DNA from 2 places in the Cellulomonas gilvus ATCC 13127 genome. Region 1 is predicted to be linked to the other one. Evidence: predicted binding sites of a transcription regulator. Region 1 holds the regulator's gene; the other holds the start of a gene.
What was found. Region 1 encodes LexA, which represses DNA repair genes until DNA is damaged. Its sites were predicted from a motif close to TCGAACANNTGTTCGA; they were not measured.

Region 1 (15,927 bases):
CCGACCCCGATCACGCGGCCGGCGTCACGCTCCTGGTCAACGGCGTGCCCAGCTCCTACGTCGACCTGGACGACCCCGGGGTCCTCGCGTTCGAGTACATGCAGCAGATGGCGCTCGTGATCGACACGCTGCGGCCCGGCACGCCGCTCGACGTCGTGCACCTGGGTGCGGGCGGGTGCGCGCTCGCACGCGCGCTCGACGTCCTGCGGCCCGGCTCACGGCAGCTGGCGGTCGAGCTCGACACGCGGCTGCCGGAGCTGGCCCGGCTGTGGTTCGGCCTGCCACGCGCGCCCGCGCTGCGCATCCGTGCGGGCGACGCGCGTGCCGAGCTCGAGCGGCTCGGCACGGCCACGACGGACGTCGTCGTGCGTGACGTGTTCGCGGGCGACCGCACCCCCGCGCATCTCACGACGATCGAGGCGGCCCGTGCGGCGGCTCGCGTGCTGCGCCCCGGCGGCGTGTACCTGGTCAACTGCGCGGACCGGCCGCCGCTCGCGCTCGCGCGCAGCGAGGCGGCCACCCTCGGCCGGGTCTTCGCCGACGTCGTCGTGATCGCCGAGCCGGCGCTCCTGCGCGGGCGCGGCTACGGCAACCTGGTGCTCGCGGCGACCGACGACCCCGCGCTGCTCGCGGTCGCGGGTCTCGCACGCGCCGTGCGCACGCTGCCGGCACCTGCGCGTCTGCTGCGCGGCGAGGAGGTCGCGGCGTTCGCGGCGGGTGCGCCCGTGCTGCACGACCCCGTCACCGGGGACGGCACGCGCGACGCGGCGCCCTGACCCGTCCCGACGCACGGCAGGAGGGGCACCCCCCGCGGGGGCGCCCCTCCTGCCGACGACGCCATGCGGGCGATCAGACCGGGCGGACGTGCTCCGCCTGCGGGCCCTTGGCGCCCTGCGTGATGTCGAACTCCACGCGCTGACCCTCCTCGAGCGTCCGGTACCCCTGGACGTCGATCGCCGAGTAGTGCACGAAGACGTCGGCACCGCCGCCGTCCTGCGCGATGAAGCCGAAGCCCTTCTCGGCGTTGAACCACTTGACTGCACCCTGCGCCATGCTCGTTCCCTGTCTTCCACTCGGTGACGGCCGTGGAGTGCTCCCGCGGCCGTGCCGCAATGTCCTCCGCCTGCACCGGTGGGCCCAGCCTCACGGCTGGTGGGACGACGCCCGACGCTCCGGGGAGACGTCCGGCGGGGCTCCGGTCACACGATCACGCCACTGCAACGCCAGCGATCCTTGCACCGGCGATGTGTCCTGCGCCACGTCTCGAGTCACTGGTTCGCCCCATTTCGGCAACGATTGGGTTAAGGCTGCGCCGGAAGGGTGACGGTGCGCAGCCTCAGGAGTCGTCAGCCTGCGACGCGAGGAACCGCTCGAACTCCGCACCCAGCTCGTCGGCGGTCGGCAGGTCCGAGGTCGGCGCGAGCAGGCTCGTGCGGCCGATGCTCCGGCTGAACGCGTCGTACTGCTCCTCGAGCGCGTGCACGAGCGACCGCACCTCGTCGGACTCCGCCACCTGACGCTCGATCTCGAGCGTCGCCGCGGTCGCGGCGGCGTCGAGCTCACCCGTGCGCAGCTCGAGACCGGTCGCACGCTCGACGGCACGCAGCGCGGCGATGCTCGCCTGCGGGTACTGCGACTGCGCGAGGTAGTGCGGCACGTGCACCGCGAAGCCCATCGCGTCGTGCCCGGCCTCGCCCAGGCGCAGCTCCAGCAGCGCACCCACGCTCGCGGGGACCTGGACCGTCCCGAACCAGGACGGGTGGTCCGCGACGAGCTCGGGCCGCGTGGCGTGCGCCGTGAGCGACGTGGGACGCGTGTGCGGCAGGCCCATCGGGATGCCGTGCACACCGACGGTGAGCGGCACGTCGAAGCGCTCGACGATCTGCTGCACCGCGGCCACGTACCGCTCCCACTGCACGTCCGGCTCGCTGCCGTGCATCAGGAGGAACGGCACGCCGTCCGCGTCGCGCACCATGTCGACGACCAGGCGCGGCTCGTCATAGCTGGCCCACGTGTGGCCGTCGAACGTCATGGTCGGCCGCCGCGAGCGGTAGTCGACCAGCTGGTCGGCGTCGAACGTCGCCAGCCGCTGCGCGTCCAGCTCGGTGACCAGGTGGTCGACGGCGAGCTGACCCGCCGATCCCGCGTCGACGAAGCCACGCACCGCGTGCACCAGCACGGGGCCGGAGCCCTGCGCGGCCGCGCGCGCGTCGACCTCGGCGGCCACGACCGCGTCCAGCTCGTAGATCTCGCTCGGCTCCAGCATGCTCACGCGCTCCTCGTCTGCGGGGGGCGACACGCGTCGCCTCGTCGGACGTGCGGCACAACGCGCAGCGAGCGCGGCCGATTCCCGACCCCGGGACCGCCGGGGTCGGGCGCGCCGGCGTCAGCGCTGCGGGAGCCGCACGACCTCGACGAAGAACTCGTCGATCTGCCGCACCACGGTGATGAACGCGTCGAAGTCGACGGGCTTGGTCACGTACGCGTTGGCGTGCAGCGCGTAGCTGCGCACCACGTCCTCCTCGGCCTCGGACGTGGTGAGCACGACGACCGGGATCATCCGCAGCCGCTCGTCGGCCTTGAGGGCCTCGAGGACCTCGCGGCCGTCCATGCGCGGCAGGTTGAGGTCCAGCAGGATCAGGTCCGGCGTGGGGGCGTCCGCGTGCTCGCCCTCCTTGCGCAGGTACTCGAGCGCGCTCACGCCGTCGGCCATCACGGTGAGCGTGTTGCGCACCTTGTTGTGCTCGAACGCCTCACGCGTCATGAGGACGTCACCCGGGTCGTCCTCGACCAGGAGGACCTCGATGGGCTTGCGCAGCGTGCTCATGGTGTGGCTCCGTCCTGGGCGCGCGGTGCGCCGGTGGGGTCCTGCGGTGCGCCGGGCTGGTCGCCCGTCGGGGAGGGCTGCTCGGGGCGCTCGTCGGGGATCGTCCAGCAGATGCGCGTGCCGACGCCGTCGGCGGGCTGCTCGATCCAGATCGTGCCCCGGTGGAACTCGACGATCTTCTTGCACAGCGCCAGGCCGATGCCCGTGCCGTCGTACACGTCCTTGGCGTGCAGGCGCTGGAAGATCACGAACACGCGCTCGGCGTACTGCTCGTCGATGCCGATGCCGTTGTCGGCGCAGACGAGCTCCCACGCGTCCGTCACGCGGCGCGCGCTCACGTGCACGAGCGGGGTGCGGTCGGGAGAGCGGAACTTCACGGCGTTCCCGACGAGGTTCTGGAACAGCTGGACGAGCAGCGGCTGCTCGCCGCGGACGGTGGGCAGCGGGTCGTGCGTGACGACCGCACCCGTCTCGGCGATCACCTCCGAGAGCTGGTCGGTCGCGGTCGCGAGCGCCGCCGCGAGGTCCACGTCGACGACCTCGGTGCCCGTGCGCCCGACGCGCGAGAAGCCCAGCAGGTCCTGGATCAGGCGCTGCATGCGCTTGGCCCCGTCGACCGCGAACTCGATGTACTGGTCCGCGCGCTCGTCGAGCTGGCCGCCGTACCTCTTCTGGAGCAGCTGGGTGAAGCTCGCGACCTTGCGCAGCGGCTCCTGGAGGTCGTGCGACGCGACGTACGCGAACTGCTCGAGGTCGCGGTTGGAGCGGTGCAGCTCCTCGGCGCGCTCCGCGAGCCGGGCGTGCGCGTCCTCGACCTCGGCGCGCGCGCTCTCGACCGAACGCACCTGGTCGACGAGCGCGACGCGCATGAGCTCGACGTCGCGCGCCATCGCGACGACCTCGTCGGGGCCCTCGGCCCGGACCGCGTGGCCCAGCTCGCCCGACGCGACCTGCCGCACGTCGTGCGCGACGGACTCGAGCGGCTCGACCACCCAGCGGCGCAGCGCGAACCACAGCACCACGCCCACGGTCACGGCGACGACCGCCAGGACGCCCACCACGGTCGACGCGGCACGGGTCCAGGACGTGAGCTCGGCCGAGATCCCCTCGCGCATCTCCCGCAGCTGGTCCACGAACGCGGCGACGTCGAGCCGGACCTGGTCGAACTGCTCCTGACCGCGGTCGACCTGGCCGGGCTGGACCGACTGCGGGCCGTCCGCCTCGATCTGCGCGACGAGCGGCGCGGCGTAGTCCTCGAGCCAGGCCCGCGCCGAGCGGTCGGCCCGGCTCGCGGCCTCGAGCACCGACGGCGCGACGCCCACGCGGTCGATCCCGTCGGCGATCGCGTCGAACGAGATGCCCGACGCGACCGCGTCCTCGTAGGGGGCCAGCGATGCGCGCTCCCCGGTGATCGCGTACCCGCGCAGGCCCGTCTCGGCGTCGATCAGGCGGATGTACGCACCGTCGGACGCGACGATCGCGTTGAACAGGTCCTGCGTGACAGCGTCCTGACGCTGCACCTGCTGCGCGAACGCGACCGCGGCGAGCGCGACGAGGACGGCCAGGAACGTGCCCGTGCCGACGAGCAGCCGGCGCAGGCGGTGGCGCAGCGACGTCGACTGCGGGTGGGCCGCCGTCACGCGCGGCTGCCGATCAGGACGACCGCGGCGTCGTCGACCAGCGGGCCGCCGTGCAGCGCGCGGACGCGCTCGATGACGACGTCCACGAGGTTCGTCGCGGTGGGATCGGCCTGCTCGGCCGCGAGCGCGGCGTCGATCACGTCCCGCAGGCCCGGCTTGCCGAGACGATCGGTGGAGTCGGCGAGCGTCGCCTCCATCAGGCCGTCGGTGTGCAGCAGCAGCCGCCACGCGTCGCCGAGCGCGAGGTGCAGCGGCTGCCACCCGCCCGCGACCGGGATGCCGAGCGCACGTCCGCGGCGGTCGGCGGGGACCAGCGTGGTCGGGGGGCCGAGGAGGAACGGGACCGGGTGCCCCGCCAGGTACAGGTCGGCCGAGCGACGGTCCGGGGCGACCTCGACCATCGCGACGGTCGTGAACACCTCGGTGCGCGCGCGTTCTGCCTCCAGCACGCGCTCGAGGAGCCCGAGCACGTCCCCGGTGGGCGTCCCCGCGATCACGAGCGTGCGCCACGCGGTGCGCAGCGTGGCGCCGAGCGCCGCCTCGTCGGGACCGTGCCCGCACACGTCGCCGACCATGACGAGGACAGAGCCGTCGGGCCGTTCGACCGCGTCGTAGAAGTCCCCGCCGAGCAGGCCGTCCCGGCCGGCGCGGTAGCCCACGCGCAGCTCGACCGACGCGTCCCGCACGGCGGGGCGCGGCAGGAGCGCCTGCTCGAGACGCGTCGTCTCCTGCTCCCGCACACGGCTGCGGTACAGCTCGCGGTCGGCCACCTCGAGCCGGCGGCGCTGGATGGCGTAGCGCACCGACCGGCCCAGACGCTCGCCGTCCACGTCACCCTTGACCAGGTAGTCCTGCGCGCCCGCCGCGACCGCGGCCAGGCCCGTGCGCGTGTCCGCGAGGCCGGTGAGCACCACCACGGCGGGCGCACCGGCCTCGAGCAGCCGCCCGAGCGCGGGCAGGCCCGTCGCGTCGGGCAGGCCCAGGTCGAGCAGGACGCAGTCCACGTCGAGCATGCCGACCGCCTCGTCCAGCGTTCTGGCCCGCGTCAGGTGCGCCTCCAGGCCCGCGTCCTCGAGGTGCTCGGCGACCAGGACCCAGTCGCCCTCGTCGTCCTCGACCACCAGCACGCTCGGCACGGGCTCCGGGGTGGGCACGTCGTCGCCGGTCAGGAGCGGGTCGCGGTCGTCGTCGCGAGGTGACGCCGCGCTCTCGAGATCGATCAACGTCGTCCTCTCTCGCGGCTCGTCCCCAGGGCATTGACGAGCCCGGCGCACCGCAGGATACGACCCCACGCGCGCGCGGGCCCAGCCGGACCGGCGCGTGGCGCCCGCAGGTGCCCTGGTGGTGGAAGAATGGTCGGCCGCTCGCGCCCGTGCGTGGGCGACACCGCGCGCGCGGCCCGGCCGGCCCGTCGACGCCCACGATGCCCAGGAGGACGCCCACGTGACCGCGAGCGGCAACGACCACGAGATCGCGCTCGAGCAGGACCAGGTCGACGTCGTCTACGGCCGCCTGGACGAGCTGCGCGCGCAGACGCGCGGACGGCTCGCGGACGTGCGCCGGCAGGGGCCGTCGGGCTCGCCGCAGAACCGCAGCGAGCGCGACGCGTTCGCGACGCTCTACGAGGACCGGCTCGCGCAGCTCGAGGCGGTCGAGGAGCGCCTGGTGTTCGGCCGGCTCGACCTCGACGACGACTCCCGCCGGTACGTGGGGCGCATCGGGCTCACCGACGCCGAGCAGACCCCGCTGCTCACCGACTGGCGCGCACCCGCGGCGCAGGCGTTCTACCGCGCCACCGCGGCCCACCCGGACGGCGTGCGCCGGCGCCGCCACGTGGTCACGCGGGGCCGCACCGTCACGGGCGTCGAGGACGAGGTCCTGGACCTGGACCTCCTGGACGGCGACGACGACGCGCTCGCCGGGCTCTCGGGCGAGGGCGCGCTGCTCGCCGGGCTGCGGGCCGGGCGCACGGGCCGCATGGGTGACATCGTCGCGACGATCCAGGCGGAGCAGGACACGATCATCCGGTCGTCGCTCACGGGTGCGCTCGTCGTGCAGGGCGGTCCGGGCACGGGCAAGACCGCGGTCGCGCTGCACCGCGCCGCGTACCTCCTGTACGCGCACCGTCGCGTGCTCGAGCGCTCGGGCGTCCTGCTCGTCGGACCCTCGCGCACGTTCCTGCGGTACATCGACCAGGTGCTCCCCTCGCTCGGCGAGACGGGCGTGGTCACCACGACGATCTCCGAGCTCGTGCCGGGCGTGCTCGCGGACGGCACCGAGCCCGACGCGGTCGCACGGCTCAAGGGCCGGGCCGCGATGGCGCAGGTGGTCGCGCGCGCCGTGCGGGCGCGCCAGCGCGTCCCCGCCGAGCCGGTCACGGTGCGCATCGACGGACGCACCGTCGTGGTCCGGCCGAACGACGTCGCGCAGGCGATCGCGCGCGCGCGGCGTCTGCACCGCCCGCACAACCTGGCGCGCGTCGCGTTCGTGCGGGACATGCTGGGCCGGCTCGCCGCGCAGTACGTCGCCCAGCTCGCGTTCGAGGTCCCGCCCGACGAGCGTGCGGAGATCGTCGAGGAGCTCCGCACCACGCGGGAGATCCGAGTCGCGCTCAACCTCGCCTGGATGCCGCTGACCCCCGAGAAGCTGCTGAGCGACCTGTGGAGCAAGCCGTGGCGGCTCGAGCAGGCGGCCCCGCACCTGTCCGCGCGTGAGCGCGCGCTGCTCGCCCGGCCCGCCGACGCACCGTGGACCCCCGCCGACGTGCCGCTGCTCGACGAGGCCGCCGAGCTGCTCGGCGAGGACGACCAGGCCAGTCGTGCGCAGGCCCGCGCAGCGGCCGACGCGCGCCAGAAGGAGGTCGCCTACGCACGGCAGGTGCTCGAGCAGACCGGGGGCGGCGCGTTCGTCTCGGCCGAGCTGCTCGCGGACCGGTTCTCCTCGGGCGGCCCAGCCCTGACCACGGCCGAGCGGGCGGCGGCCGACCGCAGCTGGACGTACGGGCACGTCGTCGTCGACGAGGCGCAGGAGCTGTCCGCGATGGCCTGGCGCGTCCTGCTGCGCCGGGTGCCGACCCGGAGCCTGACGATCGTCGGCGACGTCGCGCAGACCACGTCGAGCGCGGGTGCCCGCAGCTGGGCGGCCATGCTCGACCCGCTGCTGCCGGGCCAGTGGCGGCAGGCGGACCTCACCGTCAACTACAGGACGCCCGCGCAGGTCGCGGACGCCGCGGTACGCGTCGCCGACGCGGCCCGTCTGCCGCGCTCACCGCTCACGTCGGCGCGCGACGTGCCCGGGTCGCTCGTCGTGACGCGCACCGACGCGCACGCGCTCACGGACGCCGCCGTGGACGCCGCGCGCGCCGCGCTGGCCACGGTGCTCGACGAGACGGGCGCCGGGCGGGTCGCGGTCATCGCCTCAGGTGCGCGGCGCGACGACCTGCGCACCGCCGCCGCGGCCGGCGGGCTCCCCGTGGCGGGTGGGACGGGTGCGCCGGACCTGGACGCGCCCGTCGTCGTGCTCACGCCGCTCGAGGCCAAGGGGCTCGAGTTCGACGTCGTGGTGCTCGTCGAGCCGGCGGAGGTGCTCGCGGGATCGGCCGGCGACCTGTACGTGGCGATGACCCGACCCACGCGGGCGCTGCACGTGCTGCACGCGCGGGAGCTGCCCGCGGGCCTGTGACCGGGCCGCTTCCTGACCTGCGCGCACGTCGTGCAGGTGCGTGGTGCCACCGTGTCCGTTGGGCGGACACCGACCCGCCCAGCACCCGGACAGGCGCACGATAGGCCCGTGCCCAAGGCCCTGTTGCTCGAGAACCTCCACCCGCAGGCCCGCGCGATCCTCGAGACCGCGGGCTTCGACGTCGTCACCCGTACCGGTGCACTCGACGAGTCCGAGCTCGTCGACGCGCTCGACGGGGTCCACCTGCTCGGCATCCGGTCCAAGACCCACGTGACCGCCGACGTCCTGGCGCACGCCCCCGACCTCGTCGCGATCGGCGCGTACTGCATCGGCACCAACCAGATCGACCTGCGCGCCGCGGCCTCGCTGGGCGTCGCGGCGTTCAACGCGCCGTTCTCCAACACGCGCTCCGTGGTCGAGATCGCGATCGCCGACATCATCGCGCTGACCCGCCGCCTGACCGTCTTCGACAAGGAGATGCACGCGGGCACGTGGAACAAGTCCGCGACGGGCGCGCACGAGGTGCGCGGGCGCACGCTCGGGATCATCGGCTACGGCAACATCGGCACGCAGCTGTCGGTCCTCGCCGAGAACCTCGGCATGTCGGTCGTGTTCTACGACGCGGCCGAGAAGCTCGCGCTCGGCAACGCGCGCCGCGCCGCGACGCTCGAGGAGCTGCTCGCGGTCTCCGACGTCGTGACGCTGCACGTCGACGGGCGGCCCGGAAACGCCGGCTTCTTCGGGGCGCCCCAGATCGCCGCCATGAAGCCCGGGTCGATCCTGCTCAACCTGTCGCGCGGGTTCGTCGTCGACCCGGCCGCGGTGCGTGACGCGATCGTCTCCGGCCACCTGTCGGGTGCGGCGATCGACGTGTTCCCCGTGGAGCCCAAGCGCAAGGGCGACCCGTTCGAGTCCGAGCTGTGCGGGCTGCCGAACGTCATCCTCACGCCCCACACGGGCGGCTCGACCGAGGAGGCGCAGGAGTCGATCGGCCAGTTCGTCTCGAACAAGGTGCGCGACTACCTGTCGACCGGCTCGACGACGCTGTCCGTCAACCTGCCCAACGTCGCGCTCGACCAGCCGCCGGGCGTGCACCGCCTCGCGTTCCTGCACCGCAACGTCCCGGGGGTCCTGGCCGACGTCAACGCCACGCTCGCCGAGCACGGCGTGAACATCGAGGGTCAGCTGCTCGCGACGCGCGGCGAGCTCGGGTACGTGGTCACCGACGCGGGCTCGCCCGTGTCCGACGACGTGGTCGAGGCGCTGCGCGCGCAGCCCGAGGCCGTGCGCCTGCGCCTGCTGTCCTGACCGCCGGCACCGCCGACGACGACGAGGCCCGCGCCCGGATCACCCGGGGGCGGGCCTCGTCGTCGGTCCCGGGCGGTGACCCGGTCAGAGCGCGTCGGTCACGACGCGCCGGACTTGCGCTGGAAGCGCCGCTGCGCGGGGCCGGAGGTCTCCGAGCCGTGCACGGCGCCCGTGTTCGTGGAGCCGTCGGCCACGCGGTGACCGCCGGCCTTCTTGCGCTCGAGCGCCTCGCGGAACTTCGCCTTCTGGTCCTCGATCGAATCGCCTGCCTGGCGCTGGTCGTCCGTCATCGGCCGTCCTTCCCTCCGCGTTGGTCGTCCCAGCCTGTCCGAGACCGGCGCCGCGCGCCAACTCGATTCGTCACGCGTCGGCCGTGACCCGCGCGGCTCCGACCGGCAGGTGACGCGCCCACCACCGCAGCACGTGCTCGAACCGCGCGACGCGGTGCGACGGCAGCCCGGACCGGGACAGCTCGTGCCCCTCGCCCGGGAACAGGAGCAGCTCGGCCGGCACGCCGCGCAGCCGCAGCTCGGTGAACCAGCGCTGCCCCTGCTCGACAGGGCACCGCCAGTCCTGCTCCGAGTGGATGACGAGCGTCGGTGTGCGGACCGCGCCCACATGGGCCATGGGCGACTGCGCGGCGACCAGCTCGGGTTCGACCGCCGGGTCCCCCACGTTCTCCTGCCCGAAGAACCAGCCGATGTCGCTCGACCCGACGAAGCTGACCGGGTCGAGGAAGCCACGCTCCACGATCGCCGCCGTGAACCGCTCGGTCCGCGTGGTCAGCCACGCCGTCAGGTAGCCGCCGTAGGACCCGCCCATCACGCCCGTGCGCGTCGCGTCCAGGCGCTCGTCCGCGAGCACGTGGTCGAGCAGCGCGAGCACGTCGTCCGCGTCGACCGTGCCGAACGCGTGCCGGATCGCCCGTCCGTGCGCACGTCCCCGGCCCGCCGAGCCGCGCGGGTTGCCGTGCACCACCGCGTACCCGGCCGCCGCGAGCACCTGCACCTCGTCGAACAGGGCGTGCGTGTACTGCGCGAACGGCCCGCCGTGGATCATCAGGATCGTGGGGTGCGGACCCGCACCGAAGCGTTCCGGGTCCGGCGTCGTGAGCCATCCCTCGACGCGGTAGCCGTCGGGTGCCAGGGCCGTGACCGGCTGCGGCCTGCGCAGGCGCCCGGTCGCCCGCAGCCGCGCCGACAGGTCCGTGAGAGCGCGCGCGCCGCCGTCCGTCACGACGACCAGGTCGCCCGCGCTGTCGGGCGTCGCCCGGACCGCGACGGTCCGCCCCGCCGCGTGCGTGGCCGACGTGACGACGTCGGTGCCGCCGAGCAGCTCGGCCACCGTCGCGTCGGGCTCGACCCGGACCAGGTGCACGGCACCCTCCCGCAGCGGCGCGACGAGCACGCCGCCATCCGCGGCGACGAGCACACCGGGGTCGAGGTCCACCCTCTCCGGGTCGGTCAGCCGGACGGGCGCGCCGACGGGCGTGCCGTCCGCGGCGACCTCGAGCACGAACAGCCCGGTGAGCGCCGCGACGCAGTCCCGCCCGGACGCGCCCATGTCGGCGGCGAGCAGCCACACGCGCGCGCCGTCCGGGTCCGGGAGCACCGCCCCGACCGCGAGCGTCGAACCGGCGTCCGCGTCCGTGACGGGCCGCACGGCGCCGAGCACGGGCGCGGCCTGGTCCTCGGCCGCGACGTCCGGTGCGGGCGACGGCGGGACCGGGAGGACCACGGCGTCGCGCCGCAGGTCCACCTCGCGCGCGCCGTGCCGGGCGGCGACCACCGTCACCCCCGAACCGTCCGGCAGCCACCGGGGGCCGTTCACGTCGAGCCCCGCGGGCGAGATGCGGACGGGCTCGGGGGCGTCCTGGGGCACCCCCGCCCCCGGCGACGCGAGCGGTGGCAGGTCCACCACGAACACCGCACGCTCGCGGTCGCGCACGTAGCCGAGCCCGTCGGCCCGGTAGCGCAGCTCGGTCACCAGGCGCGGCGGCTCAGCACCCGGCTTGCCCCCGCGCTCGTACCGGCCGGGCTCGGGCACGCGGGCCACGTAGGCGACACGGCGCGAGTCGGGCGAGACCACGGGCTGCTGCGCGCCCAGCGGCGCGTCGGTCAGCGCGACGGGCTCACCGCCCGCCGCCTCGACCACGTGCACCTGACCCGGACCGTCGGCCGTGCGACGGATGAACACCACCCATCTGCCGTCCGCCGACACCTGCGGTGCGGAGTCGGCGAAGCCACGGGTGAGCACGCGCGGTGCGCCGCCGTTCAGCGGGACGAGCCACAGCCCGCCCGTGACGGCGTCCGCCGCCGCATCCGGCCCGTGCACGGCGATCACCGCCGCCGATCCGTCGGGCAGCAGCGCGGGCGCCCCCGGGGCGCACCACAGGTACAGGTCGTCAGGGAGCATGACGCGACGCTATCGCGCAGCCCTGACCGCGACGGACGCGCGCCGCCGGTCCCGATCAGTCGTCGACGTGGGTGGCGGCGGCGGGCTCGTCGCCCCGCGCCGCGGCACGCTCGGCGCGCTCGGCGCGCAGCACCGTGATCGCGGCCTCGAAGTCCTCGAGCGAGTCGAACGCCTGGTAGACGCTCGCGAACCGCAGGTACGCGACCTCGTCGAGCTCACGCAGCGGCCCCAGGATCGCCAGCCCGATCTCGTAGGCGTCGATCTCCGCCGAGCCCGACGAGCGCAGCGTCTCCTCGACCTTCTGCGCGAGCAGCGCCAGGTCGTCCTCGCTGACCGGGCGCCCCTGGCACGCCTTGCGCACGCCGCCCGTGATCTTGTCGCGGCTGAACGGCTCGGTCGCCCCCGAGCGCTTGACCACCGAGAGGCTCGTGGTCTCGACCGTGGTGAACCGTCGGTTGCAGGACGGGCACTGCCGGCGGCGCCGGATCGAGGCGCCGTCGTCCGACGTGCGCGAGTCGACGACGCGCGAGTCCGGATGACGGCAGAACGGGCAGTGCACCTGGGCCTCCGGTGATCGGGCGAGACCTGGCGGCCTCCGAGCGGGGCGCGGGCCGGGCTCCGCCCCGTCACGCGCCCCCGCGACGCTAGGCCACACGCCCGCGGCATCGCAAGGCGGCCACCGCCGGACGGCTGAGGGGCGGCCACCCGCAGGTGACCGCCCCTCCGGGACGCCCCGTCCCGGGCCGCGGGCCGACTCGCCTCGGCTGCGCGGTGTGCTGCGGGTCCGCGCGGGACCGGGTCCCGCCGATGGCGGCGCCGAGCGCCACCCCGCCCCTCGCCTCTGAGCCCCCCAGCTCTCGAAGTGAGGTGTGCCTAACCTAACGGACCGCTTGCGCGTGCACAAGGCCAGGTACGCCCCGGCGCGGACGCGCGCCGGGGGGCGTCCCCGTCAGCCCCGCGGCACCACCAGCTCCTGCCCCGCCGTCAGGTGCGCGCCCGACAGCCCGTTGACCCGGACGAGCTCGCGCACCTGGTCCTGCACGGACTCGCCCGCACCCCGCGACGACTCGGCGATCGACCACATGGTCTCGCCCGGTTGCACGACGTGCCGGTCGATCCGCACGTCGCCGTCGCCCGCCGCGACCGCCGCCCGCGCACCCAGGGCGACCGCGAACGCGACGAGCACGAGCGCCAGCCCCACGAGGACGGCACGCCCGCGACGCGTCAGGTGCAGCGCGGGCTGCGAGGAGGTGCGCCGCGCACGAGCCGGCCGCACGAGGACGGGCATGGCAGCACCGCCGCCGCGCACTGCTCCACCGATCACCATCGCGCTCATGCCGACTCCTCTCCGCGGCGTCCGTGTCCGAACACCCGTTCGTCATACACCTGTTCGTCGTACGTCTGTACGATGTCTACCAGAGCCGTCCGACACGCGTCCACAGATGTCGAACAGATGTTTGAGATCCCTGTCCGCGCTGCGTAGGCTCACCGACGAGGAACAGCGCACCATCGACCACCGACACGCCCCGGTCCCGGCCACCGGAACCACCGGGCGCGGGCGGTGGGCCGTCGCAGGGGACGGCGCGGTGGGCGCTCGGACAGGAGGGCTGGACGTGACGGACGCAGTGGGAGCCACGCAGGACGAGCGAGCGACGGTGCACGAGCTGCCGGAGACCCCGGCGGGCCCCGACGGCCTGACCGCGCGCCAGCGCCTGGTGCTCGAGACCATCCGCGCGTCGGTCGAGTCCCGCGGCTATCCGCCGAGCATGCGGGAGATCGGCGAGGCCGTCGGGCTGACCAGCCCGTCGAGCGTCAAGCACCAGCTCACCGCGCTCGAGCGCAAGGGCTACCTGCGCCGTGACCCCAAGCGGCCGCGCGCGATCGAGGTCGTGCACCCGGACGACTCGCGCAGCGTCGCGGGATGGGCCACGGCGGGGGCGGACACGCAGGTGGACCTCGTCGGCGGCGCGGGTGCCGAGCGCGTACCCGCACCCTCCTACGTGCCCGTCGTCGGGCGCATCGCCGCTGGCGGGCCGATCCTCGCGGAGCAGGTCGTCGAGGACGTGTTCCCGCTCCCCCGACAGCTCGTGGGCGACGGCGACCTGTTCCTGCTCAAGGTCAGCGGTGACTCGATGGTGGACGCGGCGATCTGCGACGGCGACTGGGTCGTCGTCCGGCGCCAGCCGGTCGCCGAGAACGGCGAGATCGTCGCCGCGATGATCGACGGCGAGGCCACGGTCAAGACGCTGCGGCGCGCCGAGGGTCACGTCTGGCTGATGCCGCACAACACCGCCTACGCACCGATCCCGGGCGACGACGCGACGATCCTCGGCCGGGTCGTCAGCGTGCTGCGCAGCCTCTGAGCCATGCCCGGCCGCCGCCCCGACCCGCCGCGCGACCTCGCGCGCCGGCTCGCGGAGCGGCTCGGCCGGCCGGCGGGCGCGCGTCGTGACGACGAGCCGCCCACCCAGGACGCCCGGGCGGACACGGCACCGGCCGCCTCAGAGGAGGATCCCCGAGGCGGCCGGTCCGGCGGACGTCAGTAGCCGAAGCGCTTGGCGACCTCACGCACCGCGGTGGCCGACGCGCGCATGCCCGAGAGCTCGTCGACCGACATCGGGATCGGCAGCTGCTCGAGCACCCCGGCCGAGCCGACGATGCTGGGCACCGAGAGGCACACGTCGCTGATCCCGTGGTAGTCGGTCAGCAGCGAGGACACCGGCAGCACGCGCCGCTCGTCCTTGATGATCGCCTCGATGATGCGCGACCCGGCGAGCGCCACCGCGTAGTTCGTGGCGCCCTTGCCCTCGATGATCCGGTACGCCGACTCGACCACCTCGCGCGCGATCTGGTCCCGGACGGCTCCCGTCAGCGACGCGCCCTCGCCCACGCCCTGCCACTCGAGCAGCGGGATGGAGCCGATCGACGCCGAGCTCCACAGCGGCAGCTCCGTGTCGCCGTGCTCGCCCGCGATGTACGCGTGCACGTTCTGCACGGCCACGCCGGTGTGCCGCGCCAGGAGGTAGCGCAGGCGGGACGAGTCGAGCACCGTGCCCGAGCCGAACAGCTGCTGGGGCGGCAGGCCCGAGATCTTCAGGGCGGCGTACGTCACCACGTCGACCGGGTTCGTCACCATGACGTACACCGCGTGCGGCGCGACCTCGACGATCGAGGGCAGCACCTTGGAGACGAGGTTGATGGTCGCCTCGGCCAGGTCCGTGCGGGTCTGCCCGGGCTTCTGCTTGGCACCCGCGGTGAACATCACGACGTCCGCGTCCGCGCACACCGCGATGTCGTCGGAGCCGACGACCTCGGCCATCGACATGAACTGGATGCCGTGGCCCAGGTCGAGCGCCTCGGCCTCGACCTTGGCCTTGTTGATGTCGAACAGCGCCACGTGCCGCGCGGCGCCGCGCATGAGCGCCGCGTACGCCATGGTCGAGCCGACGGCGCCCGCGCCCACGATCGCGAGCTTCGACGTACGCCGCTGGGCGGGTCCGGCGTGCGCCGGCACCTCTCCGCTGGCGGCGGGTGCGATGTCCTGGTCAGGCATGATGCCTCCTTCTGGGCCGACGGTCCGGTCGAAGGCTATCGGCTCACGCGTCACGCAGCCGTGACAGCGCGGCGATCACCACGTCCCGGTCGTCGGTCCGCCAGAACGGCGGCATCGAGCGCGCCAGGTACTCGCCGTACCGCGCGGTGGCCAGCCGTGGGTCGAGCACCGCGACCACGCCGCGGTCCTGCGGCCCACGGATCAGGCGTCCCGCGCCCTGTGCCAGCAGGAGCGCGGCGTGCGTCGCCGAGACCGCCATGAACCCGTTGCCGCCCGCACGGGCCACGACGTCCGCACGCGCCGACCGGACCGGGTCGTCGGGACGCGGGAACGGGATCCGGTCGATGAGCACCAGACGGCAGGAGCGACCCGGGACGTCGACGCCCTGCCAGAGCGCGAGCGTCCCGAACAGGCATGTCGGCTCGTCGGCGGCGAACCGCGCCACGAGCGTCGGGAGCTGGTCGTCGCCCTGCAGCAGCACGGGCACGTCGAGCCGCTCGCGC
Region 2 (15,927 bases), 1.3 Mb from region 1:
CCAGCACGACGAGGCGGCGTTCCCCAAGACGGTGAAGTACGTCCGCTCGACCAAGTACGAGGGGCCCCAGGGCCACCTGCTCAAGATGGTCGAGGACGAGATGGCCAGCGCCGACCGCGGGATCAACGTGAGCAAGGAGAAGCTCGACCGCGGCGGGTTCAAGGTCTACACGACGATCCAGAAGCCGGTGCAGGACGAGCTCGACGCGTCGGTCGCGAAGCTGCTCAAGGGTGAGCTGACGGACGGCCAGAAGCCGAGCAAGAACATGAAGGTCGCGGTCTCGTCGGTGGATCCGGCGACCGGGGGGATCGTCGCGCTGTACGGCGGGCCGGACTTCCTCGAGGACCAGGTCAACCGGGCCACCTACGGCGACGGTGTGCAGGCCGGCTCGACGTTCAAGCCGTTCACGCTCGTCGCGGCGCTGCAGCAGGGCATCGGGCTCGACACCACGTACAAGGGCTACTCGCCCATGGACGTGGACGGCTGGGACACGAGCGGCGGCGACGACCAGGTCACCAACTTCGACGGCGAGTCGTTCGGCACGATCGACCTGGTCGACGCGACGGCCAAGTCCGTCAACACGGTCTACGCGCAGCTCAACCTCGAGGTCGGGGCCAAGGAGACCGCGCGCGTCGCGACCGAGGCAGGCGTCACGACCCCGGTCGACGAGTACCCGTCCAACGTGCTCGGCTCCACCTCGGTGCACCCGCTCGACATGGCGAACGCGTACGCGACGTTCGCGGCCCAGGGCGTGCGGCACGACGCGCACATCGTCGAGAAGGTGCTCAACCCCGACGGCACCACGTTCTTCGAGACCGACGGCAACCCCGACCGCGTGTTCGACGCCGACGTGATGGCCGACGCGACGTACGCGATGACGCAGGTGGTCGAGCGCGGCTCGGGCGAGCCGTTCATCAAGCCGATCGGCGTGCCCATCGCCGGCAAGACGGGTACCTCGACGGGCAACCTGTCCGCGTGGTTCGTCGGCTACACCCCGACGATCGCGACGTCGGTCGCACTCAGCCAGGTGGGCAGCGACGGCTCGTCGCAGGTGACCATCACGCCCGTGGGCCCGAGCCCGTACGGCGGCGAGCTCACGCAGGTGACCGGTGCGTCCATCCCCGCGAACCTGTGGGCGACGTACATGACGCCGGTGCTCGCGATGGACCAGTTCGCCAAGGTCCGGGAGTTCCCGGAGCGTGCGAACGTCGGGGAGGACACGAAGCCCACGGGGACGCCGAAGCCGACGCAGTCGCCGACGAACGAGCCGACGACGGACCCGACGCAGGACCCGACCGAGCCGAGCGAGGCGCGCGTGCCCGGGCGCCTCGTCGGGCGGACCCAGGCGGACGCCGTCGCGGCGCTGCTCGCGGTGGGCCTCGAGCCCGTGATCGTCTCGCAGCCGTCCGACGAGGTGCCCGCGGGTCGCGTGATCTCCATCGACCCGAGGGCGGGGACCGCGCTCCCGGTGGGATCGCCGGTGACGCTGGTGATCTCCTCCGGCCCGGAGGCGCCGCCCGACCCCGAGCCGACCCAGACGCCCGACCCCAAGCCCACGAAGGACCCGGGGACGGATCCGACGGGCAAACCCGACGGTGGGGACGGCTGACGCCGCACGACGAGGCACGCGGGGCACACCGCCGCGCGCGCCCGTCCACAGCGGACGATTTCTTCCGGCCCGGAGGTGGCCGGTAGGCTAGAACACTGCTGTGCCCGCGTCGGACCATCGCCATCGGTGGTCGGAGGGGGAACGGCGTGCGGCCCACGGGCCGGACGCCGCGCAGCGACGCATGAGAACCCTCCTGTCACGGAACGACCGTGACCGCCAAGACCAGAGGAGGTGGGTATGAGCCTGCGTCAGTACGAGATCATGATCATCCTCGACCCCGAGATCGAGGAGCGCACCGTCGCCCCGTCGCTCGACAAGTACCTGTCGGTCATCAAGACCGACGGTGGCACCGTCGACAAGGTGGACATCTGGGGACGTCGTCGCCTGTCGTACGACATCAAGAAGAAGTCCGAGGGCATCTACGCGGTGGTCGACTTCACCGCGGAGCCGGCGACGGCCAAGGAGCTCGACCGCCAGCTCGGCCTCAACGAGGTCGTCCTGCGTACCAAGGTCCTGCGCAACAACGCGTGACCCGTCCGGTGCGCACCACGGTGCGCACCCTTCCGACTGATCGAGCACGGATAGATCGAGCGAGGAGCTGGCATGGCTGGTGAGACCGTCATCACGGTGATCGGGAACCTGACCGGTGACCCCGAGCTGCGCTTCACCCCGTCGGGTGCGGCCGTGGCCAACTTCACCGTCGCGTCGACCCCTCGCACGTTCGACCGCCAGAGCAACGAGTGGAAGGACGGCGACACGCTGTTCATGCGCTGCTCGATCTGGCGGGAGGCGGCCGAGTCGGTCGCCGAGTCGCTCACCAAGGGCACCCGCGTCATCGTGACCGGCCGCCTCGTCCAGCGTTCGTACGAGACCCGCGAGGGTGAGAAGCGAACCGTGGTCGAGCTGCAGGTCGACGAGGTCGGCCCCTCGCTCCGCTACGCCACGGCCAAGGTCACCCGCGCCCAGCGCTCGGGTGGCGGCGGCGGTGGTTTCGGTGGCGGCGGCGGTGGCGGCTACTCCGGCGGCGGTGGCCAGTCCTCCTCCGGCGGCGACGACCCGTGGGCCACGCCCGCGGGCGGCGGTGCCGGTGGCGGCGGCTACTCCGACGAGCCTCCGTTCTGATCGGTCGGATCTCCCCAGACATCACATCCCCGGGCATGGCAACGCCCGGGGCTCCACAGACAGGAGCACCGCGATGGCCAAGGCCGTTGTTCGTAAGCCCAAGAAGAAGCAGAACCCCCTGAAGGCAGCCAAGATCGAGGTTGTCGACTACAAGGACACCGCGCTGCTGCGCAAGTTCATCTCCGACCGCGGGAAGATCCGCGCGCGTCGCGTGACGGGTGTGTCCGTGCAGGAGCAGCGCGCGATCGCGCGTGCCGTCAAGAACGCACGCGAGATGGCCCTGCTGCCGTACTCGTCGTCGGCTCGCTGAGAAGGAGGCCTGAAGATGGCGAAGATCATCCTCACGCACGAGGTCACCGGCCTCGGCGCCCCGGGCGACGTGGTCGAGGTCAAGGACGGGTACGCCCGTAACTACCTCATCCCGCGCAGCCTCGCGGCCCCGTGGACCAAGGGTGCCGAGAAGGACATCACGGCGATCCGCCGGGCCCGCAAGGCCCGTGAGATCGCCACGCTCGACGACGCGAAGGCGATCCGCGACTCGCTGCAGTCGAAGGCCGTCGTCGTCTCGGCGAAGGCCGGCGAGGCCGGTCGCCTGTTCGGTGCGGTCACGACCGCCGAGATCGCCGAGGCGGTCAAGGCGTCGGGCGCCCCGGCGATCGACAAGCGGAAGGTCGAGATCGCACAGCCGATCAAGGCCCTCGGCGAGTACAAGGTCTCGGTCCGCCTCCACCCGGAGGTCGCCGCGACCGTGACCGTCAAGGTCGTCGCTGCCTGAGCTCACGCTCGTCCAGCCGGAAGGCCCCGCCCCTCTCGGGGGGTGGGGCCTTCTGCGTGCTCAGGCGCCCGTGACCATCCAGCGGTCGCCGCGCGCGCGGTAGCCGGTGGTCAGGGCGCGCGCCAGCATGAACACGCCGCTGAACGCGAGCGTGAGCCAGGCCAGGCCCGCGGCGCCGTCGGGCGCCCACGCGCGCACGGCGAGCGCGCACGGCGCGTACACGACGAGGGTCACCAGGCCGGCCCGTGCGAGGAAGCGGCCGTCGCCGGCGCCGATGAGCACGCCGTCGAGGACGAACACCCAGCCCGCGACGGGCATGCACAGCCCCGCCACGAGCATGCCGACGACGACGGCCCGGCGGACCTGCTCGTCGGACGTGAACAGGGGTGCGTACAGCGCGGCCGCGCCGCCGAGGAGCACCCCGATCGCCACGCCGCCCAGGACGCCCCACTGCAGTGTCCGGCGGAGCACGGCGCGCGCGCGGGGGACGTCGCCTGCGCCGAGCGCGTGACCGACGAGCGCCTGGGCCGCGATGGCGAGCGCGTCGAGCGCGAACGCCGCCAGACCCCAGACCGAGCTCACCACCTGGTGGCCCGCGAGCGTGACCGCGCCCAGACCGGTGGCCACCCACGTGGTCAGCAGGATCGCGGCGCGCAGCGTGGCCGTGCGGGCCAGCAGCGGAGCACCCTGACGCGCGCTGGCCCAGATCCCGCCCGCGGCGGGCCGCAGCGACGAGCCGGCCGTGCGCGCCCCGCGCACCACCACGGCGGCTAGCACCGCACCCATGCCCAGCTGCGTGAGGGCCGTGCCGCCCCCGGACCCGGCGATCCCCAGGTCGAGCCCGTAGACGAGCGCGACGTTGAGCACCGAGTTGACCAGCGCGCCCGCGACCGCGACACCCAGGGGCGTGCGGGTGTCCTGGAGCCCGCGCAGCGCGCCCGTCGCGGCCAGGACCAGCAGCATCCCGACGAGCCCCGGGGCGGACCAGCGGAGGTAGGTGACGGCCTGGCGCGCGATCTCGTCGTCGGCACCCAGTGCGTGCACCACGGCCGGCGCGAACGTCCAGAGCGCGACCGCGAGCAGCGCGCCCAGGCCGGCGGCGAGCCACATGCCGTCCACACCCACCTGCAGGGCCCCCGCGCGGTCACCCGCCCCCAGGCGTCGTGACACGGTTGCGGTGGTCGCGTAGGCGAGGAACACGCACAGCCCGACGACGGTGAGCAGCACGCTCGAGGCGAGCGCGAGCCCGGCCAGCGCGGGCGTCCCCAGGTGCCCGACGACGGCCGAGTCCACCAGGATGAACAGGGGTTCGGCGACCAGCGCACCCAGGGCCGGGACGGCCAGCGCGAGGATCTGCCGATCGAGGGGCGAGATCCGGTGTCCGTCAGATGAAATCGGGCTGACCTTTCTGTGATCCACAGGCCGTGCACGGTGTTGGTGCGGGTCGGACCGGCGTGGCGGGTTCGTCGTCCACGGTATCCACAGGACTGTCCACGGCCTGTGCACACCCGCGTGGGCGCGCGTCCACAGCCCGCCCACAGGCTTCTCCACAGGGCCGTTTGGAGGTGCGCCGCGATGGCCATAGCCTCGCGTGCGCGGACCTGGACGTGGGTCACCAGCCGGTCCGCACTCGTCGGGACGCCGCGTGTCGGTGGTGTCCGGTAGAACACCAGTTCGACGATCACCAACGCCGACAGTCGGGGGAGCAGTGTCGATCGACGAGCTCGAGTACGGGATGCCGCCCGAGGCCGGACGGCGCGAGTTCGACCGCACGCCTCCGCAGGACCTCGAGGCCGAGCGTTCGGTGCTCGGCGGCATGATGATCTCGAAGGACGCCATCGCGGACGTCATCGAGCAGATCCGCGGCACCGACTTCTACCGCCCGGCGCACGAGGTCATCTACGACTCGATCCTGGACCTGTACGGCAGGGGCGAGCCGGCGGACGCGATCACGGTCGCGGACGAGCTGACCAAGCGCGGTGAGATCGGCCGCATCGGCGGCGCGCCGTACCTGCACACGCTCATCGCGTCGGTGCCCACCGCGGCCAACGCGGGGTACTACGCGCGGATCGTGCGGGAGCGCTCGATCCTGCGCAAGCTCGTCGAGGCCGGCACGCGCATCGTCCAGCTCGGGTACGGGACCGAGGGCGGTGACGTCGACGAGCTGGTCAACAACGCGCAGGCCGAGGTGTACGCGGTCACCGAGCGGCGCTCGTCGGAGGACTACCTGCCGCTCGCCGAGATCATCGGCGGCACGGTCGACGAGATCGAGGCCGCGGGCCACCGTGGCGAGGGCATGATCGGCGTCCCCACCGGCTTCTCGGACCTGGACCGGCTGACCAACGGCCTGCACCCCGGCCAGATGGTGGTCCTCGCCGCGCGTCCGGCCATCGGGAAGTCGACTTTGGGAATCGATATCGTCAGGTCGGCGTCGATCAAGCACAACATGACGTCCGTGGTCTTCTCGCTCGAGATGAGCCGCAACGAGATCACCATGCGTCTGCTCTCCGCCGAGGCGCGCGTCCACCTCCAGAAGCTGCGCACCGGTCAGATGGGGGAGGACGACTGGGCCAAGATCGCCCAGACGATGGGCAAGATCTCCGGCGCCCCGCTGTTCATCGACGACTCGCCCAACATGTCGCTCATGGAGATCCGCGCCAAGTGCCGGCGGCTCAAGCAGCGGCACGACCTCAAGCTGGTGGTCATCGACTACCTGCAGCTCATGACCAGCGGCAAGCGCGTCGAGTCGCGTCAGCAGGAGGTCTCCGAGTTCTCCCGTGCGCTCAAGCTGCTCGCCAAGGAGCTCGAGGTCCCGGTCATCGCCATCTCGCAGCTGAACCGTGGGCCGGAGCAGCGCACGGACAAGAAGCCGCAGATGAGCGACCTGCGCGAGTCGGGCTGCCTCACCGAGGACACCCGCATCCTGCGGGCGGACACCGGTGCGGAGACGACGCTCGGTGAGCTGTACGCGCTGCGCGCGACGGACGTGCCGGTGTGGGCGCTCGACGAGCGGCTGCAGTACGTCCGCCGCCACCTGACGCACGTGTTCCCCACGGGCACCCGCCCCACGTTCCGGCTCCGCCTGGCCTCCGGCAAGGAGGTCACCGCGACGTCGAACCACCCGTTCCTCACGTACGAGGGCTGGACGCCGCTCGCCGAGCTGCAGGTCGGCTCCCGCCTCGGTGTCCCGCGGCACGTGCCGGGCCCCGAGATGTCGGTCGAGTGGGACGACCGCAAGGTCGTGATGCTCGCGCACCTGCTCGGTGACGGCTCGTTCGTCCGCCGTCAGCCGGTGCGCTACGCCTCGGTGGACGAGGCGAACCTGTCGGCCGTGGCGCAGGCGGCCGACGCCTTCGGCATCACGCCGGTCCGCGACGAGTACGCGTCCGCGCGCGTCACCACGCTGCGTCTGCCCGCGCCGTACCGGCTCACGCACGGCAAGCGGAACCCGATCGCCGCGTGGCTCGACGACTTCGGCCTGTTCGGGGCGCGCAGCCATGAGAAGTTCGTGCCAGCGACCGTGTTCCACCTCCCGAAGCGCCAGATCGCGCTGTTCATCCGGCATCTGTGGGCCACCGACGGCTCCGTGACGGTCACCAAGGGTGGCCAGGGCGGCCGGATCTCCTACGCCTCCACGTCCCGCGAGCTCATCGACGGCCTCTCGCGGCTGCTCCTGCGCTTCGGCATCTCCACGCGCATCCGAACCGTGCGCAAGTCGGGCTACCGCGACGGCTACACGCTCGACATCTCCGGCGTCGACGACCAGCGCCGCTTCCTGCAGGAGATCGGCGTCCACGGCGCTCGCGGCGACCAGGCACAGCGGCTGCTCGAGATCGTCAGGGCGAAGAGCGGCAACCCGAATGTGGACACCGTGCCGCGCCAGGTCTGGGAGGACGTCCGCCAGATCCTGGTCGAGCGCGGCATGACGCACCGCGAGCTCGCTGCCGCGATGGGCACGCAGCTCGGCGGGTCCTCCATGGGGAAGCCCGCGCCCTCCCGGCAGCGCCTCGGGCGGATCGCCGAGCTCCTGCAGGACGACGACCTCGAGATCATGGCCGTCAACGACCTGCTGTGGGACACCGTCGTGGCGATCGAGCCCGTCGGCGAGCGGCAGGTCTTCGACGCGACCGTCGTCGGCACCCACAACTTCATCGCCAACGGCATCGCCGTCCACAACAGCATCGAGCAGGACGCCGACATGGTGATCCTGCTCCACCGCGAGGACGCGTACGAGAAGGAGTCGCCCCGCGCCGGGGAGGCCGACCTGATCGTCGCCAAGCACCGAAACGGCCCGACCGACACCATCACCGTGGCCTTCCAGGGCCACTTCAGCCGCTTCGTCGACATGCAGGCCTGACGTCGCTGGCGTGCCAGCCACGGCGTCGAGATGCAACATCCTTTGAGAATCGGTCTCCGATACTCTTATCTGTACTGGGCCTCGAATTCATCGGGCGGACCAGGCATTGACAACACCTCAGCCCCGCTGAAACCATTGCGCCCGCGCGATCGTCAGCAGGGCGACCCGGGGCAGGCATAGCCGACCTTCCGAGGTCCGCCGATCGATGACGGCGATAGCGCCTTACGTGCGAGTCGGCTGAACAGGGGGGAAAGTCATTGCGTGCTCTCAAGCGGAGATTCGTCATCGGCGCTGCCGTCACCACTCTCGTCGTCGTTGCTGCGACGGCGGCCGAGGCGGCCACCTGGCGGACGACGTCGGCACTCTCGACCAGCGGGGCGAAGACGTCGACCATCTACTATCGCTTTCAGCCGTGGCCGTGCACGTCGGACTGCGTCGGAGGTCAGAACTCGGGCATGGTCGTGAGCACGAGCCTGTACGACACGTCCGACGACGGCTACTCCGTCAAGCTCCAGGGAAAGATCGACGGCTACGGCTACACGCTGCTGGGAACGGCCAAGTCGACGAACTCACCGGTTTCGGTCAACAAAGTCGTCTACAAGTACGACCCTGCGCAGTCGGGCAAGGTCGAACTCTGCCGTGACAAGGGGATCCTGCCCGACAACTGCGTCACCACTCCGACGCTCTACCGATAGCCGGTGCGGGGACGGGTTGAGTTGATACGTCTCGAGAACGCGTGCTTCGGGTACGGTTCGGAGCCCGTTCTGAAGAACGTCAGCATCTCCGTTGCGCGCGGGAGCTCTCTCGCGCTCCTCGGGCCCAGCGGTTCCGGGAAATCGACGATTCTCGCCGGAATGGCGGGCATGCTCGCAAGTTCGCATGGCCAGGTGCTGTTCGATGGAAAGAACCTCGGAAGGCTCCGTCCTGCGGAGCTGGCGGAGCATCGCCTCCGCGATTTCGGCTTTGTGTTCCAGCGCAGCGGTCTGCTCGAGGAGTTGTCGCTCGTGGAGAACGTAGCGCTGCCGGCACGACTGGCCGGGGCGCGGAGCGCAGACGCGCTCGGGCGGGCCGAGGCGCTCTTGGACGACCTGGGAATCGAGCGGGACGTGCGGTCGCGGCGCCCAGCTGAGGTCTCGGGTGGGCAGGAGCAGCGTGCTGCGGTCGCTCGGGCGCTGATCAACGCTCCCAAGGTGATCTTCGCGGACGAGCCGACCGGCGCGCTTGACGAGGAGAACTCCCAGGTCGTCGGGAAGCTCCTTGTCGACGCGGCGGCCCGCAACGGTGCGACGCTCGTCATGGCGACGCACAACGCCGACCTGGTTCGAGGCTTCGACTCGATCATGTTCGTGCATCGCGCCGCGGTGACGTCGGAGCGGCCGTGAGGGTCGGAACCTCCGCCATGCTCGGCATGAGGCTGCGCGGGACGGCCGGCCGACGTGAGCGTTGGATGGTCGCCGCGGTGGTGCTCATCTGCACCGTCGCGATCGGCATCGGGTGTGCGGTCATGTCAGCTCTGGGTCAGGCACAGGCCCGTAATGATCGAATGGTTCCCGGCGTGACCTTCGACGCGACGGGAACCGCCTGGGGCATCAGCTGGAGCGCGTACAGCGGGCGCTCGGTGCGGTCGTTGGTCGTGGGGAGCGACCTGGCGACCGCGCACGGAGACCCGGTCACGCTCGGTGACGGCGAGAGCCTCGTCTCCAGGTCACTCCAGCGGGCGATCACCAAAGACCCGAGCCTGGCTGGGCGGGTGCCGGGCGTGATCGTCGGGGTCCTGCCGGACTCCGCGCTCGTGGTTCCCACAGGCTTGGAAGCCATCACGGTCGATGCGTCCGCGTCGCTTCCGTACATGGGTAAAGGCTGGGGCCGGCCGGGGACGGACCGTCCGGACTCGATCTCGGACGGCGCGACACTCGTGACGGTGGCGCTGCTCGCTCTGCTTCCGGCAGTCGGAGGCCTCGTGGGTGCGGGCCTCACCCTGGCCAGGCGAGTCGCCTCGCAGGTGGCGCGCCTGTCCCTCGTCGGTGCGCCTGCATCGGTGATACGCGGCGTCGTTGCCGGCAGCATTGCTCGTGCGGCCGGCCCGCCAGCGGTTCTCGGTGCGTCAGGAGCGGGCCTCGCAGTCGCCTGGGGTGGACCGGCGGGGGTCTGGGGAGTCGCATTCTTCGGCCCGGCCACTGCCGCGACGATCGCGACTACGGTAGGCATCGCCACGCTCGTCGTGGCGGCACTGCTGGGCGGAGCCCTGGTGGCCACGCGTCCGGACCCGCGGCCGTCGGCCCTGTCGATACGTCAGCCGGACCGACGCAGCCCGCGGATGCTCGCCGTGGGGGTCGTGGGCCTCGTGCTGCTCGTCTGTGTCCAGGTGTCCAGGACGATCGCCTCCGCGAACAGTGGATGGATCACCTTCTGGCAGCTCGCGCTGGTGGTCGGCGCCGTGATGCTCCTGCTCGGAGCCCCCGCTCTGTCCGCCCGCGTACTCGTCGGGCTGTCCGCGCGCGTGCCCTCGCACGCCGAGCCGAAGGTGCTGCTGCCGGTTCGTCGGCTCGCCCACCGCCCCACGAACGTGATGGTCAGGGTGGCGGCCACCTCGGTCCTGCTGACCGTCGTCGCCGTGGCCGGCGCGGTTGCGGCAATTCTCGCCCAGGGCGCGCCGCCCTCGTCCGGGGCGGTGTGGGCATCGTCCTCGTTCCATGTCGACGCCGAAGACGCGGGTGAGCTGGGCCGAGTCGCGGGCAAGGACGGCGTCCTCGCGCTGCAGAATGATGGACGACGCCAGGTGATCGGTACCTGCGCGGCGCTGAGCGCCGTGTACGGCGCGATCGTCACGGCAGACGGCGTGCCGTGCGAGGACGGACGGAGTTACCGCACCGAGGAGATCGGCGTGGTGGACGGCGATGGGCCGACCGTGCCCATCGCGATTGACGAGCCCGCCGACGCCGTCGTCACCGAGGATCCGGCAACGGCCCACGTCGCACGCGGGACGTGGAACGTCTACATGTTCAGCGTGGTGGTGGATCTGGATAGCTGGGAGTCCGAAGTCCTCCGGTTCGCGCCGGTCACCGACTTCACGTTCCCAGGGGGTGACAGCCGCCTCATCGTCGTGCTACCCGCTCTGCGTCATCTGGTCGCGACGCTGGTCGTTCTCGGTCTGGCGTCGGCCACCGGGAGCCTGCTGCTGTTCGGGGATGGAGACAGTCGCGAGCTCCGGGCATTGGGTGCGTCGCTGCGGAGCCGCCGGGCAATCGGCGTCTCTGCCGCCGTCTTCGGTTCCGCAGTCGCTTCCACGATCGGTGCTGTCGTAGCCCTTACCGTCGCAGCGACGTACCTCTCCCTGAACCCGGAACCCGTGAGCGACGTAGGGACCGCGTGGATCGTGATCGCCGTCGCCATCGGCGTCACGGCGTTGGCGGGTGCCGGCGCAGCCATCGGTTTCACGCGCAGCGCCGAACGGGCGGTTTGACCTCGGCGCATCTCAGATCGTGCCCTGGTCGGTCGAACGACGGCCGTGGTTGGTGGAGAGTCGTGAGCGGTTTGCCGTCATCGTCGGTACCGCGGCCGCCGAGCAGATTGACGGTGGACCGGGCAACGACGTGATCTGCGGTGGTGGCGGCAACGACGTCCTGATCGGGTCGAACGGTGCGGACACGCTCGGTGGCGGCGACGGCGACGACCGGCTCGAGGGCGGCGACGGGGACGACACGCTCGACGGAGGGGCGGGAGCGGACGTGATCCTCGCCGCCAATGGGAACGACACGATCACCGGCGGTGCCGGGAACGACACCATCGAGGGTGGCGACGGCAACGACACGGTCGATGCGGGTGACGGCGACGACACCGTGACGACGGCCAACGGGAGCGACACGATCCTGGGTGGTGCGGGCAACGACTCCATCGTGAGCGGCGAGGGCGACGACGTCGTCGACGCCGGTTCGGGCGACGACCGCGTCCTGGCCGGCGGCGGCCACGACAAGGTGCACGGCGGAACGGGGGACGACCGGCTAGATGTTCCGGCTCATGAGGTTGGTGACGCCTGCGTGGAGGCGTGAGGCCGGGGGCTGGTTGCCGGCGGCGGTGTGGCAGCGATGGTAGTTGTAGTGGACGTTCCAGATCTTGATCGCTGCGGCCCGCTCGGCCTCGGAGGTCCAGATGCGGGCGTAGAGGAGTTCCTCGGCCAGGATCCGGTTGTATCTCTCGACCTTGCCGTTGTGCCGGGGAGTGTGCGGACGGATCCGCTGGTGACGCGAGGCGAACGCGGTCACCGTCCGGGTGAACGCCTTGGCGGTGTAGTTCGCGCCGTTGTCGGTGACCACCCGGACCAGCCGGTTGATGCCGTGGGCGGCGAAGAACGCCCGTGCCCGGCAGAAGAACCCGATCGTGGTCGCTGCCTTCTCGTCGGGCAGGTGCTCGGTGTAGGCCAGTCGGGAGAAGCCGTCGACGGCGGAGTGCAGGTAGACGTAGCCGGCGCGGGCGCCCTTGGTCTTGGCCCGCTGGGCGGCCTTGTCCGCCGCTGAGCCGCGCCCGTGAGCGCGCCAGCCGCCGCCATCGGGGATGCGCCCGACCTTCTTGACGTCCAGATGGACCATGTGACCGGGGTAGCGGGCGGTGATGCGGCCCGCGGTGCGGTTCATCGACCCGTCGGGGTCGATGTCGCGGCGCCGGCTGATGCCCAGGCGGACCAGCCACCGCCCGACGGTCGCGACCGAGACCTGGTGCCCGCGGCGGACCAGCTCGAGGTGGATCGCCCGGGCCGACCACTTGTGCTCCCGGCGCCACGTCTCGATCAACGCGACCAGGTCGGGCTCGAGCTGGGTCGGGGACGCGTGAGGGACACTCGCCCGGTCGGCCAGCCCGACCTCGCCCAACTCGTCGAACCGGGCCTTCCACTTCGACAGGCACTGCCGAGAGATGCCCGCCTCGGCAGCGACGTGAGCGATCGGTCGGTGGGCGCAGCGGCGCACGAGCCGCAGCCGCCCTTCGGGGGTGAACGGGGCGTTAGCGTGGCTCATCGAGGGGTAGGTCCTTCGCGCAGCAGTTGGTTGGTCGCACTTCCATCCTGCCGCCGGGGCCTACCCCTCCCTCACACCCCCAGCCGCGTCACCAACCTCATGAGCCACAACAGCTAGAGGGAGGGGAGGGCAACGACCAGTTCTGGGGTGAGGACGGCGTGGACGTGCTGATCGGCAACGGTGGCGACGACGTACTGGACGGCGGTGCCGCCCCGGACGTGTTCGACGGTGGCACCGGGAGGAACACCATCCGAGACCTACCCTGAGCCGTGAGCGCCGCATCCCGACCGCGTCCGGTCGTCACCGTCCTCGTCGCCCTCCTGATGGCGGGCATCGGGGCGGTACTCGGCGCCGCGTTCCACTGGTTCGTCGTCGAGCCCAGCGACGGCGAACTGCTGGACGCGGCGCAGCGGATCGAGCTGACCGGGTACACGAGCTCGACGGGTCCCGGGCTCGGCGGGTCGTTCGCGCCGACGCTGACCCGCGCCTCGGTGCACTGGGACGCCACGTCCGAGGCGCCGCTCGACGCCGGCCGAGTGGCGGACGAGCTCGCCGCAGCGGGGTGGACCGTCACGGGCACCGAGGAGGTCAACGCGACCGTGACGGTCCGGGCCGTCGACGGTCGGACGGCCACGAGCGTGCATCTCGCGCCCGACCGTGACGGGGGGACCAGGGCCAGCATCGGGGTCAGTCGGCACTCGGTCGCACCGTCGTTGGGCGTCTGCGTCCTCGTCGGGGCACTGGTCGGCGCCGTGGGTGGCGTGCTGCTTGGGTGGTCCGGCCTGCGTCGGCGCGACGTCGTCGAGACGACGTCCTGACGAGAGACCCAGTACTGACAGGTCCTCCTTGGCGCGCGCGGCCGGGCCCACCGTCGAACCGGGACGACCACTCGGCGGTAGACAGACTCCGACGATGCGAGGCATGAACGCGCGAAGCCAACAGCACGGCAGCGAGGTGGCTACTTCCTGATGGGCTTCCGCGGCCGCGACGGTGGCATTCGCCCCGACGGCATGGCCGTTGCGATCGGCGACGCTCTGACCGGCCGCCTCGACCGCGGCGACCTGCGCCACGAGCCGATCCTGGGCCCGACGACCCTCGGTGACGAGGTGACTTTCACCTGGGACGAGCTCCTCGCGCTCCCCACGGACTCGAAGGCGCTGCGCGCGGTGCTCGAGGCGGAGGTGCGGGAGCACGCGGGCGTGACGGACTACCGCGTGTACCGCGCGGCGTCGGAGCTTCTCACCGAGACTCCGGCCCCGCCACAGCTGCGACGTGCGCTGTGGGAGGTCTTGTCGGCCTTGCCGGAGATGACTCTCGGCGACCCGACGACCGACGCACTCGGACGGCCTGGTGCGCTTGTCATCGCCGACTTCTCGGAGGCCCGGTACGGCGCCCGGCAGTATGTCGTTGACCAGGAGACCGGCGTCATCCTCGAGGTGCGCTGGATGAACCCGGACAACACTGCGGTGGCCGGCCGTATGACGCTCGTCGAGCAGGGCCCCCGTGACACGGCGCCGGCCGCCGACCCGCCGCTGTGCGGTTCTGAATCGGTCCCACCTGCGGGCTGCTGAGGGACGTACGTCAAAGCCGAGCCTCCGGCCTTCTCAGACCAGGGGCACTCGGTCCCTCGATCGCCCGGAAGCGTCGGCGGTGCTCCGCCGTTGAACCGCCGGGCGTCGTGGTTGTCGGCGTCGCGTGCGAGTCCCCGCTGCCGCAGCGCACCGACGGCCGCCGGTACACCTCGCCTGCGCGGCTGCCGGGGCGGCGGTCAGTTGGCCTTGCATCTCGGCCGGTGAGCGGTCTTGGGGAATGGTGCGCGATCCTGAGAAGGCTGATCAGGGCCCGTGGTGGACGGGGAACTCGAGAGGGCGCCGTGACGGGTCCCGCCAACCGTTGGCCCGAGCGCGTGGCCTCGCCGAGCGCCGTGTTGCCGAGATTCCAGGCGTGCATTGCCGGGCAGCTCGCCGCCGCTCTCGAGTCGACCAGGCGCGCGTCGCAGCGTTGCGCGGCAGGTGCGCAGCCGTGGCCACACGCCCGGACAGGTGCACCGCCCCACCTGGCTGGGCGTTCGTCCGGAAAGGGGGGCCGCGGAGTACCGTGCCCGCTACGGCTCGCGAACAGCGGGCGGCTACCAGGGGGTAGCAGGGGTGCGGGTCTCCGCTGGCTTAAGGCGTGTCGATGCTGGGCGTGTTCTCTCGGTTTGTGCCGTCTGTCGTCTCGCTTGTCGCGGGTGCGCCCGTGCTGTCGGGGGTCATCTCATCCGCTTCGGCTACGGGTGGCAGCGGGGTCATGGATGACCCGATGAGTGCCGCGGATCGCGCGTCGTCGTGCGGGATCGATGTCGAGATCGCCTCTGAGCGGACGCCGTGGAGCACCGTCTTCGCGACGCCGGACGGCTTCACTCGGGTGGAGACGTCCACGGCGGCGGAGGCGTACACCCAGCAACTGAGGTACAGCGTCGCGTACGCCCAGCAGAACGGGCTCCGCTTCGACCTGCATGTGCGAGGTGGGGTCAATCCCACGACGTTCTCGGGGCCGCTGGCGGCAGCCGTCCGGAGCGACGACATCGCACTGAGGGCGATCCCGTGACCCGCCGGGATCGGCGGTCGGCGATCAGCGCCACCGAGCTGATGGCGCAGCTCCAGAACGATCCGGAGTACCAGCGCAAGATGCGGACAGCCGAGGAGGAGCGGCAGGTGAAGGTGCGCGAGCTCGCTCGCGCTGAGCAGCCGATCGTCGCTGACCTGCGTCATGCCGGGGTGCAGGTTGACTCGGTGTGGGATCTGGTGAACACCTCAGAGCCCTACCCGGCGGCACTGCCGGTGCTGATCGGGCACATGGAGCGCGGAGGCTATCCGGACCGTGTCATGGAGAGCCTGGGGCGGGCACTGGCTGTGAAGCCGTCGGTCGCCTTCTGGGACCGGCTCAGGGCGCTCTACCTGGCGCCGAGGGGTGCGGGTGAGCAGGAAGGCGCCGCTGTGGCGTTGGCCGCCAGCGCCACAGCGCACCACCTGGATGAGCTTGTCGGGTTCTTGTCGCTAGAGGAGCGCGGGCA

Region 2: CELGI_RS16015 (replicative DNA helicase) is a predicted target of LexA. The motif match lies at 5,169-5,184, and genes of this name have one in related genera.

Annotation. Positions count from the first base shown of each region.
Region 1 covers NC_015671.1:2,189,354-2,205,280, forward strand. The annotation lists gene CELGI_RS10135 (spermidine synthase) at 1-776, shown strand, start outside; gene CELGI_RS10140 (cold-shock protein) at 850-1,053, opposite strand; gene CELGI_RS10145 (proteasome assembly chaperone family protein) at 1,337-2,266, opposite strand; gene CELGI_RS10150 (response regulator) at 2,387-2,827, opposite strand; gene CELGI_RS10155 (sensor histidine kinase) at 2,824-4,467, opposite strand; gene CELGI_RS10160 (PP2C family protein-serine/threonine phosphatase) at 4,464-5,690, opposite strand; gene CELGI_RS10165 (HelD family protein) at 5,911-8,148, shown strand; gene serA (phosphoglycerate dehydrogenase) at 8,257-9,456, shown strand; gene CELGI_RS10175 (DUF5302 domain-containing protein) at 9,555-9,746, opposite strand; gene CELGI_RS10180 (S9 family peptidase) at 9,817-11,871, opposite strand; gene nrdR (transcriptional regulator NrdR) at 11,927-12,430, opposite strand; gene CELGI_RS10190 (LysM peptidoglycan-binding domain-containing protein) at 12,821-13,207, opposite strand; gene lexA (transcriptional repressor LexA) at 13,485-14,234, shown strand; gene CELGI_RS10205 (L-lactate dehydrogenase) at 14,411-15,424, opposite strand; gene CELGI_RS10210 (ATP-dependent DNA helicase) at 15,468-15,927, opposite strand, start outside.
Region 2 covers NC_015671.1:3,481,301-3,497,227, reverse strand. The annotation lists gene CELGI_RS16045 (transglycosylase domain-containing protein) at 1-1,609, shown strand, start outside; gene rpsF (30S ribosomal protein S6) at 1,847-2,140, shown strand; gene CELGI_RS16035 (single-stranded DNA-binding protein) at 2,213-2,731, shown strand; gene rpsR (30S ribosomal protein S18) at 2,805-3,041, shown strand; gene rplI (50S ribosomal protein L9) at 3,057-3,506, shown strand; gene CELGI_RS16020 (MATE family efflux transporter) at 3,567-4,925, opposite strand; gene CELGI_RS16015 (replicative DNA helicase) at 5,215-7,863, shown strand; gene CELGI_RS17210 (hypothetical protein) at 8,121-8,558, shown strand; gene CELGI_RS16005 (ABC transporter ATP-binding protein) at 8,562-9,245, shown strand; gene CELGI_RS16000 (hypothetical protein) at 9,311-11,326, shown strand; gene CELGI_RS15995 (calcium-binding protein) at 11,379-11,912, shown strand; gene CELGI_RS15990 (IS481 family transposase) at 11,865-12,872, opposite strand; gene CELGI_RS17725 (hypothetical protein) at 12,899-13,138, shown strand; gene CELGI_RS15985 (hypothetical protein) at 13,142-13,690, shown strand; gene CELGI_RS15980 (hypothetical protein) at 13,841-14,443, shown strand; gene CELGI_RS15975 (hypothetical protein) at 15,045-15,461, shown strand; gene CELGI_RS15970 (hypothetical protein) at 15,458-15,927, shown strand, end outside.